3 regions of the Buttiauxella ferragutiae genome follow, and region 1 is predicted to be linked to each of the others. Evidence: predicted binding sites of a transcription regulator. Region 1 holds the regulator's gene; each other region holds the start of a gene.
The links. The regulator Fur, encoded in region 1, represses iron uptake genes when iron is present. The targets are predictions, from matches to a motif close to ATAATAATGAGAACNACTATCAA.
Positions count from the first base shown of each region.

Region 1 (3,279 bases):
TTTGCTGACGGCGAGTGGAAGTTTAATGTTCCGGTATTGTGGGAACAGTACGAGAATATTGTCGGCTGGCAAGCTATCCCAACCTGGAATGAACCGGCACTGTTTATCCGTGGTGGTGCATCCCCTTATGTTGACGAATCACACCGCGAAACGCTGCTTGCGCAATTCCCTCAGGCGCGCGCTCATGTGGTTGCCGGTGCCGGACACTGGGTTCACGCCGAAAAACCTGATGCTGTTTTGCGCGCAATCCACCGTTTTATCGACGCAAGTGCCGCAAACTGATTAAAAACAAACCGACTGGCTGTTAGATGCAGCTAACGCGTTGGCGCGCAAGCCATGCTGATGTATGATTGCGCGCTAAAATGCGCCAGAGCACCCCGCTCCGTGCCACCTGAATTCCCTGTCAGTAGTCTAATCATGGCAAAAGAACAAACGGACCGTACTACATTAGATCTGTTCGCGGACGAGCGTCGCCCCGGGCGGCCAAAAACTAATCCGCTGACGCGTGATGAGCAACTGCGTATCAACAAACGCAACCAGCTCAAGCGCGATAAAGTACGCGGCCTGAAGCGAGTGGAACTGAAGCTCAATAACGATGCAGTAGATGCACTAAATCATCTGGCTGAAGCGCGCAATATCAGTCGTAGTGAGTTGATTGAAGAGATTCTACTCGCGCAACTGAAGCAGCATCTCAGTTAGTTGAAAGGCTATATGCACGGAATACGATGTTGCAGTCTGTGCACAACAGGCTGATAGCAGTTTCCGCACCGCAATGTGTTCTGCTATGATTGCCCTATCTGTGGCCAATTAGCAGCCACCATACCATTAAGTATCAAGAGGTTATTTTACTCATGGCAATCGTAGGCATTTTTTTCGGCAGCGACACTGGTAACACCGAAAATATCGCGAAGATGATTCAAAAACAGCTCGGTAAAGACGTTGCTGAGGTGCATGACATTGCTAAGAGCAGCAAAGAAGACCTGGAAGGCTTCGACATTCTGCTTCTCGGCATTCCAACGTGGTATTACGGTGAAGCGCAATGCGACTGGGATGACTTCTTCCCGACTCTGGAAGAAGTTGATTTCAACGGCAAACTGGTCGCCCTGTTCGGCTGTGGTGACCAGGAAGACTATGCAGAATACTTCTGTGACGCATTGGGCACTATCCGTGACATCATTGAGCCACGCGGTGCTGCTATCGTCGGTCACTGGCCAACGGCGGGCTACCATTTTGAAGCCTCTAAAGGTCTGGCTGACGACGATCACTTTGTCGGTCTGGCTATCGATGAAGATCGTCAACCAGAACTGACTGCTGAACGCGTTCAGAAATGGGTCAAACAAGTTTCTGACGAGCTGAACCTGGCAGATATCATCAACGCCTGATTCTGGATGTGACGCAGCTTTTAAACGGGTTGCGTCACATTGATAGATTATTCCGATTAAAATAATCGCTACAAATTTTTAACTTTTCGGTTTGTCCCTGTACAATGACCCCCTGGCTAAATAGCTAACAAGGCAATTAAATCGCGACTCAGCCGCCATTTTTTAGCTTGATTATGAATAATACTTGCGGTTTCCATTTAGAATCTGCAGTTCTATAATGAGACGCATTCATCTTAACGCTCACCCTGAGTCCGAGCGATCCGTTAAGCAACAGGACAATTTCCGCATGACTGACAATAATACCGCATTGAAGAAGGCCGGCCTGAAAGTCACGCTTCCGCGATTAAAAATCCTTGAAGTGCTACAGGGTCCGGTGAACCATCATGTCAGTGCGGAAGACTTATACAAACGTCTGATTGATATGGGCGAAGAAATTGGTCTCGCCACAGTTTATCGTGTACTAAACCAGTTTGATGATGCAGGCATTGTCACTCGTCACAACTTCGAAGGCGGCAAATCCGTATTCGAGTTAACTCAACAACATCACCACGACCACCTGATTTGCCTGGACTGCGGCAAAGTTATTGAGTTCAGTGATGATTCAATTGAATCTCGTCAGCGTGAAATCGCATCACGCCATGGCATCCGTCTGACCAACCACAGCCTGTACCTTTACGGTCACTGCGCTGAAGGTGATTGCCGTACCGACGAGAATGCACACGAAATCAGCGAAAAGTAATCCGCATATCTGACATTCTGAACCAGATGTCAGGTATAAAAAAACCGGTGAGGAAGCTCACCGGTTTTTTTATTGCCTGAATTCACAGATTACTTGTTGTTCGCACGAATCTCTTGCCAGATTTTATCGCACTTGGCTTTTACCGCCTGGTCGTTACCAGTACGAGTGGCCTGAATACAGTTTTGATAATCCAGGGTGCGCACCGTTTCTTTCTTCGCAAATTCCTGGTGTTCCTTTTCCTGACCCAGCACGTTTAACACGCTCTGACAGGCCTGAATTTTATCAGGATTCCCTTCTGCGGTATTGATACAGGCGCTATAGGCTTGTTTCAGTTTTGTATCTTCCGGTGCCGTTTTAGAGGGTTGTGCGCAGGCGCTCAAACCTAAAGCCATGACCGTAACCAAAATGATTTTTTTCATGCTCGATATCCTTTATAAAACCGGGCGCTTTCACGCCCGGAATCGAATCAGAAGATGGTGAACGGTGCGATGACGATGAATTTCACGTCACGCTCATCCTGGAAGATGTTGCCGTAACCACCGCCCCAGCTTGGGATGTCGGAGTGGTTGTCGTATTGAGTGAAGTGCAGTTTGAACAGAGTGCCTTTCGCGCGCCCATCCTGAATGGTGTACAACGCATCAAGGCTGTACGCCGATTCTTTCAGGCGATTGTCAGCATCGTAGTAACCGTCAGTGGTTGGTTTAGAGCTTGGTTTTGCATCCCATGCGTAAACATACGAAGCACCTACAGCCCAACCAGCCAGATCCCAATTGCTCAGGTCATACATGGCACCCGCGAAGATGGCTTTTTCACCATTGGCGTTGAAGTCAGAACGGTTATCCCACCAGATATCCAGACGACCGTTTGACGATGCGTAAGTTGGGGTCATACGTTGCAGGAAGTAGCCCTGCTGGCCATCAGCCTTGACCATGGTACCTTCGAGGCGCAGGTCAACCTGGCCCACTTTGTAGCCGAATGTCAGAGCCTGCAACCATGCCGTGCCGTCATACAGATCGTTAACGCTGCCATCAGAGACTTTGTCACGCGAACCGTAGAACTGGTAGCTGGTAGACAATGGGCTGCCAGCTACATCAAATTTGTAGCTTGCTTTAGTGAAGTATTGGTCGATATACCCTTCTGCCTGACCGAATGCCGCTT
Region 1 covers NZ_CP093332.1:3,840,402-3,843,680, forward strand. Annotated here, with positions in the region: gene ybfF (esterase) at 1-282, shown strand, start outside; gene ybfE (LexA regulated protein) at 418-699, shown strand; gene fldA (flavodoxin FldA) at 852-1,382, shown strand; gene fur (ferric iron uptake transcriptional regulator) at 1,669-2,121, shown strand; gene chiQ (ChiQ/YbfN family lipoprotein) at 2,211-2,540, opposite strand; gene chiP (chitoporin ChiP) at 2,588-3,279, opposite strand, start outside.

Region 2 (3,279 bases), 1.6 Mb from region 1:
CAGTTTGTCGCCAGAGCTAAACATAAAAGGAAATGACAGGTGACATTTCAAATCGTCAAAACCTTCCAGTTTGATATCTTCTAGCTCTTCCAGTTGGTTATTCAGAATACGGCACTTCAGGAATCCCTTAGAGTTCAGGAAACTAAATGCTTCATAGAAAACATACAGCTTATCGTCTTTTTCGATAATAAAAGGGTCGGCCTGAAAAGTGTATTTTTTATTAAGCAGTTGTGCTTTGGAATTGCTGAGAATATCCAGAGTATTATCAGGAAACGAATGTGTATCATTTTTAATGATCATGATGTCCCATGATTCATGGAAAAATAACTTTTTAATTAATTTATTGTTTTTGTTAAACATTTATCATCTTGTCCATGTTAGTAATCACCAGATGCAGGAAGAAAATGACAGGTACTATTTTAAATTATAAGTCATGCTTAAGGTTATAATTACGGTAAGAAATAGTTACCAAAGAGACGCAATGCCGCTTTCTGGCTAACTGCCGCCCGCTGAGTTGGGCTTAGCTGTCGCCGATAGCAAACAACGAAATGCTGCTGTTTTGCAGTATAGACGCTCATGCAATATTCGCCTTTCTTAAAAATGCCTATTTGAGGTTACAAGCGAGCATGGCAAACTTTGCTGTGGGAAAGATCTTGATGAACAAATAGTTACCAGATAACTGAGGCGATTAATAAGATGCCTGACGAGAGAAAATCAGCGAGAGAATATTGAGGAGATCAAGAGATGATTTGGTTAATGAAAACCGGTAAACATAAGGCATGCTTACCGGTTAGCTATTATTAAGCTTGAGTATCTAGTGTAGAAAGTTCTTTATCAACGAAATACAAGCCTTCACCGCTTTTACCGACCAGACTTAATTTATCCAGCACAGATTTAAACAGTTTTTCTTCTTCATGCTGTTCAGAAACATACCACTGCAGGAAATTAAAGGTTGGGTAATCCTGAGAGGTCATCGCCGCATGCGCCAGTTCATTAATTTTACGGGTAATTAACTGTTCGTGTTCGTAGGTGGCGTTAAACAGGCTATCCAGTGAATCGTAATCCTGGTCTGGTGCAGGAATTGCATTGATGCGCGGCAAGCTTCCGGTATCTGTTAAATAAGCAAACAGGCGTTGCATGTGTTCCATCTCTTCCTGGGCATGGCGACGCAGGAAAGCGGCTGCACCTTCGAAGCTATGGTAGCTGCACCAGGCACTCATTTGTTGATAAAGCAGGGAAGAGTAAAGCTCAAGATTCATTTGTTCGTTAAGTTTTTCGATCATTTCAGCTTTAAGCATGATGCGCTCCAGGAGAATCAGATAATTAACAATGGCGCTACTTTAATTTTATTATTTCTATAATGCAAAGGAATTGTTAATTATATTATTGTAATGAGAATGGTTGCTAATATTATTCTTTTTTATAAATAATAGCTTAATACTAATAAGAATGATTGTTATTTAATTAATAGGGTTGAACAACAATTATTGCCCAACCCATATAGGCGTTAAGCTCAATTATTGTACGGCTATTTCATCTCTCAGGTACTTCTCCATTCCGTTCCCCCTGCATTGGTACTCCAGTGTGACGGTTTGGTTCAGGCACAATGCGCCACTGGTCAGGCTGCAGGTTTTGATCGGATCGCCATAAGGGAATGCCGCACTATACCCCCATTGTTGACACTGGTGGCTGGCAGCCGACTGAGCAACGTAGGTGTCGACTTTCGCTCTTTGTAATGGCGCAATATCAAACCCGAGACGAACAACACCTGCCACTTCGCTCCCTTTGATGGGTTGTGGCGTTTTATTCATGGTGCAACCGCTTAATAACGCAGTCACTAAAACTAAATATATTGTTTTCATCACGCTGAGTCTCAAAAGATATTTCTTCTTATTTTAGCATGCTGCCAAACAGAATATTACCAACAGTATAAAGCTGTGTAATTGCATTTAAGGTCAGTAATAATCCATCTCTTAACCTAAATTTCGGGCGTATATCAAAGGGTAATTACTGTGGTATTCACCAACGGTTTTCAGAAGATTTCTGACAGCAAGCATGGGTGTGCTGGAGAGAGGTTTTGCGCTGGTGGTAAGCGAAGTGCGTAACCGGGCAAAACTCAGAAGTGTGAGCACCTCTTAATTTTTTAAAACAAAATTTCATTAAATTTGAAAGTATGTTTGCCAGATAGTATCGTTAAGGTATACCCAAGCTATTCACCGCGGGAAATCCCGTGACCCAATCAGGAGACGGAAATGAAAATAGCACTGATGATGGAAAACAGTCAGGCTGGCAAAAATGCAATCATTCTTAATGAGTTGCAAGCGGTTGCTGCTGAGAAAGAGTACCCGGTTTACAACGTCGGTATGAGCGATGAGCAGGATCACCACCTGACCTACATCCACCTCGGTATTATGGCCAGCATTCTGTTGAACTCGAAAGCCGTTGATTTTGTTGTGACCGGCTGCGGTACAGGTCAGGGCGCAATGATGTCTCTGAACATCCATCCAGGTGTGGTTTGCGGATACTGCCTGGATCCAGCCGATGCTTTCCTGTTCGCTCAAATCAACAACGGTAACGCGCTGTCACTGGCATTCGCTAAAGGTTTCGGTTGGGGTGCAGAGCTGAACGTCCGTTACATGTTCGAGAAAGCATTCACTGGCCGTAAAGGCGAAGGCTACCCAATCGAGCGTAAAGAGCCACAGGTTCGTAACGCGGGCATCCTCAACCAGGTTAAAGCGGCTGTAGTGAAAGAAAACTATCTGGACACCTTACGTTCTATCGACCCTGAGCTGGTGAAAACCGCGGTAACCGGCGAGCGTTTCCAGAAGTGCTTCTTCGAAAATTGCCAGGACAAAGAGATTGAAGCGTTCGTTCGCGAAATCCTTGCCTGATAATGATTAATATGAAATACGGCCAGTTTTTGCTGGCCGTATTTTTTTGCTTCAATACCGCCTAATTTCCGGCGCTTTACGCGCGATCTTTCTCAATTCCTATCATTACTTCCTGCTATCGAACTGATGCGACTGCATATCAGCGTGTTGTTGCGTCTGACGCGCGGCTTCAAGGTGTTCTGCATCCCAGTGTTGAAGGTTGATATCAGCTTGCGGCTCTTCGGGCCAGCGCTGTTGCACACCGTTATGCAGACTCGGTTTATGCAACGCAGGGAAGCTTAAAGAGGGGGAATGGACGCTGGGTTCGGCGGCAGTGACCTGAAAACTGACCAGCGATATAAACAGTATTAACCTTAATGTCATGTGTTTCATAACGGCCTCAACGGCA
Region 2 covers NZ_CP093332.1:2,253,086-2,256,364, forward strand. Annotated here, with positions in the region: gene MNO13_RS10355 (glucosamine inositolphosphorylceramide transferase family protein) at 1-360, opposite strand, end outside; gene MNO13_RS24345 (hypothetical protein) at 450-578, opposite strand; gene ftnA (non-heme ferritin) at 801-1,298, opposite strand; gene yecR (YecR family lipoprotein) at 1,518-1,862, opposite strand; gene MNO13_RS10370 (RpiB/LacA/LacB family sugar-phosphate isomerase) at 2,253-2,891, shown strand; gene MNO13_RS10375 (hypothetical protein) at 2,997-3,263, opposite strand.
Region 2: the regulator Fur is predicted to act here: its motif matches at 1,438-1,460, upstream of ftnA (non-heme ferritin).

Region 3 (3,279 bases), 660 kb from region 1:
CTCGTGGACCTGGCGTGCGATCTGTTCAATTTTTTTCGGGTCAATCATAGTGGCTTCCATAATCTTACGGGATTGTCTTGCGCGATTAACACTAATTGTAATGCCTGTGAGGCCGGTTAGAAACCCGAAATGTTCTAAGGTTTGGCGTTGCCAGAGAAAATCATCGGCGTTATAGTAAGTCTGCTTATTCTCAGGGCGGGGTGTAACTCCCCACCGGCGGTAAATCAGTGAACGCTGAAAGCCCGCGAGCGCTCCAGAGCAATCTGGAGGTCAGCAGATCCGGTGTAATTCCGGAGCCGACGGTTATAGTCCGGATGGGAGAGAGTAACGACTAAGCTCAAGCTTTAGTAAGCTTGCACACGTTATTTTTTTAGCTCCTAAGACTGCCCTGATTCTGGTAACCATAATTTTAATGAGGTTTTTTTACCATGAATCAGACGCTCCTTTCTGCATTTGGCACTCCTTCCCAGCGCGTGGAACATGCTCTTGAAGCATTACGCGAAGGTCGTGGGGTAATGGTTCTTGACGATGAAGATCGCGAGAACGAAGGCGACATGATTTTCCCAGCCGAAACCATGACCGTTGAGCAAATGGCTCTGACCATTCGCCACGGTAGCGGTATTGTTTGCCTGTGCCTGACTGAAGAACGCCGTAAACAACTCGAATTGCCAATGATGGTTGAGAACAACACCAGTGCTTATGGCACAGGGTTTACTGTGACTATCGAAGCCGCAAAAGGCGTGACCACCGGTGTTTCTGCCGCAGACCGTATTACCACGGTGCGTGCCGCGATTGCTGATGGCGCAACACCAAGTGACCTGAACCGCCCGGGCCACGTGTTCCCGTTGCGCGCTCAACCGGGTGGCGTGTTAACCCGTGGTGGCCACACAGAAGCCACTATCGATTTGGTGACACTGGCAGGCTTCAAACCTGCAGGTGTGTTGTGTGAATTGACCAACGATGATGGCACCATGGCGCGCGCGCCTGAATGCATCACCTTTGCACGTGAACACAATATGGCTGTGGTGACAATTGAAGATCTGGTGGAATACCGTCAGACTCACGAACGCAAAGCCAGCTAAAATGCAAAAAGCCCGGTGATTAAACCGGGCTTCTCCTCAACCAATGCCGCTGGTTTGCAGCAGCGTCAGACTAAACCCCATCACCGCCATACCGCAAAGCACGCCATAACTTGGGTTGTTATGGGGATCAATTTCTTTGGCAAGCGGCATCAGTTCATCAACCGATAACGCCACCATAATCCCTGCGACGGCAGCCATGATAGCCGCCATGATGACTGGCGACACCATTGTGCCCAGAATCAGCCAGGCCAGCACACCACCAAGAATTTCGGCAAGACCCGAAATCCCTGCCCAGAAAATAGCTTTGCGTTTCGATCCCGTTGCCGCGTACACCGGGCCTGCAACCGCTAATCCTTCTGGGATGTTGTGCAACGCAACGGCGAGCGCAATCCCCATTCCTAACTCCAGGTTACTGCTTGCCGTCACAAATGTCGCAACACCTTCCGGGAAGTTATGCAGACTAATGCCGAGGGTCAGTAGCAACGCGGTACGCCGTAAATTGCGAGGCTGCGGTTTACTGTCCATTAAATCTTGCGGATGTGCATGGGGTAGGGCGCGGTCAAGAGCGAAATAGCCTAACAAACCCAACATAAACATGCCGTAACCTAAAACGGGTGACATTCCTTGTGTGTGAAGTGCTGCGGGTAACATCTCCATTAACGAGATAAGCAGCATAATTCCCGCTGCAAAACCGAGAGAAAATGCCAGCACACGGTTTGAAGGTTTCTGGCCGATAACGCCAAGAAAGGCACCTATAAAAGTGGCTCCCCCTGCTAACAGGGTCAGAATCAAGGGTACTGACATTCATTGCTCCTTTTGATAATGATTCTCATTTATATTAATGGGCGGTGTGATAAAAATCGAGAGCCAGATGGGAAGCTTTACACATCGCTTACATTCAAATTTCCTGAAGATCTTCATCATGCTTATCTGAGTTCTTCATTGTGTAAAAGCGCGTACTGTAGTTTTCATAAACTGAATGACCTGATTAAAGGACACACCATGACAACTCAACGAATGCCTGCGCTATTCCTCGGACACGGTAGCCCAATGAACGTGCTGGAAGATAATCACTATACCCAAGCCTGGCGTCATTTGGGAGAAACCTTGCCGCGGCCAAAAGCTATTGTGGTGGTCTCAGCGCATTGGTTCACTAAAGGCACGGGTGTCACCGCGATGGAAACACCAAAAACTATTCATGACTTCGGTGGTTTCCCACAAGCGTTATATGACACGCATTACCCGGCACCGGGTTCGCCTGAACTGGCGCAGCAGTTAGTTGATCTTCTGGCACCTGTCCCAGTAATGCAGGATAAAGAAGCCTGGGGGTTTGACCATGGCTCCTGGGGTGTATTGATCAAGATGTACCCCAATGCTGATATCCCGATGGTGCAACTGAGTATCGACAGCACGAAACCAGCAGCCTGGCATTTCGAGATGGGTCGAAAACTGGCAACACTGCGCGATCAAGGCATCATGCTGATTGCCAGTGGCAACGTGGTTCATAACCTGAGAACCGCACGCTGGCACGGCGAAAACACACCATATCCATGGGCTGAGTCGTTTAACCAATACGTTAAAGACAACCTCACATGGCTTGGGCCGGTCGACGAGCACCCGCTGGTGAACTTCTTAGATCATGAAGGCGGATCGTTATCTAACCCAACGCCGGATCACTACCTGCCGTTGTTGTATGTTCTGGGAGCGTGGGATGGTAAAGAGCCGATTACGTTACCTGTAGACGGCATAGAGATGGGATCGTTGAGTATGCTTTCGGTACAAATCGGCTGATATGTTTCTCCCTCTCCTTTAGGAAGAGGGAGAAACAATTATTCTACGAACACATGCGGATAGAAGCGTGAAAGATCCTGGGTGATTAACTCGCGATCTTCACGAATACCAATACCTGCAGGTTGATCGTTGATAAGCCAACTGCCGATCAGCACATAACTGTCGCCAAATTTTGGTAACTGATAGAACTGCTGGACGATCATCCCTTCTTCACCGTAAGGGCCATCGACACGGGCAATTTCTTCGCCGTTTTCGATGATCTTCACATTCGCACCTTCGCGAGAGAAGATTGGCTTTACCACGTATTTATCCATCGGTGGATAGTTATCTTCGGCAAAATATGAAGGTAGCAGATTTGGATGATCCGGGAACATTTCCCACAGCATTGGGAGCAATGCTTTGTTGG
Region 3 covers NZ_CP093332.1:4,499,535-4,502,813, reverse strand. Annotated here, with positions in the region: gene ubiK (ubiquinone biosynthesis accessory factor UbiK) at 1-48, opposite strand, end outside; FMN riboswitch at 183-330, shown strand; gene ribB (3,4-dihydroxy-2-butanone-4-phosphate synthase) at 429-1,082, shown strand; gene zupT (zinc transporter ZupT) at 1,119-1,886, opposite strand; gene ygiD (4,5-DOPA-extradiol-dioxygenase) at 2,085-2,873, shown strand; gene MNO13_RS20700 (glutathionylspermidine synthase family protein) at 2,912-3,279, opposite strand, start outside.
Region 3: the regulator Fur is predicted to act here: its motif matches at 1,899-1,921, upstream of zupT (zinc transporter ZupT).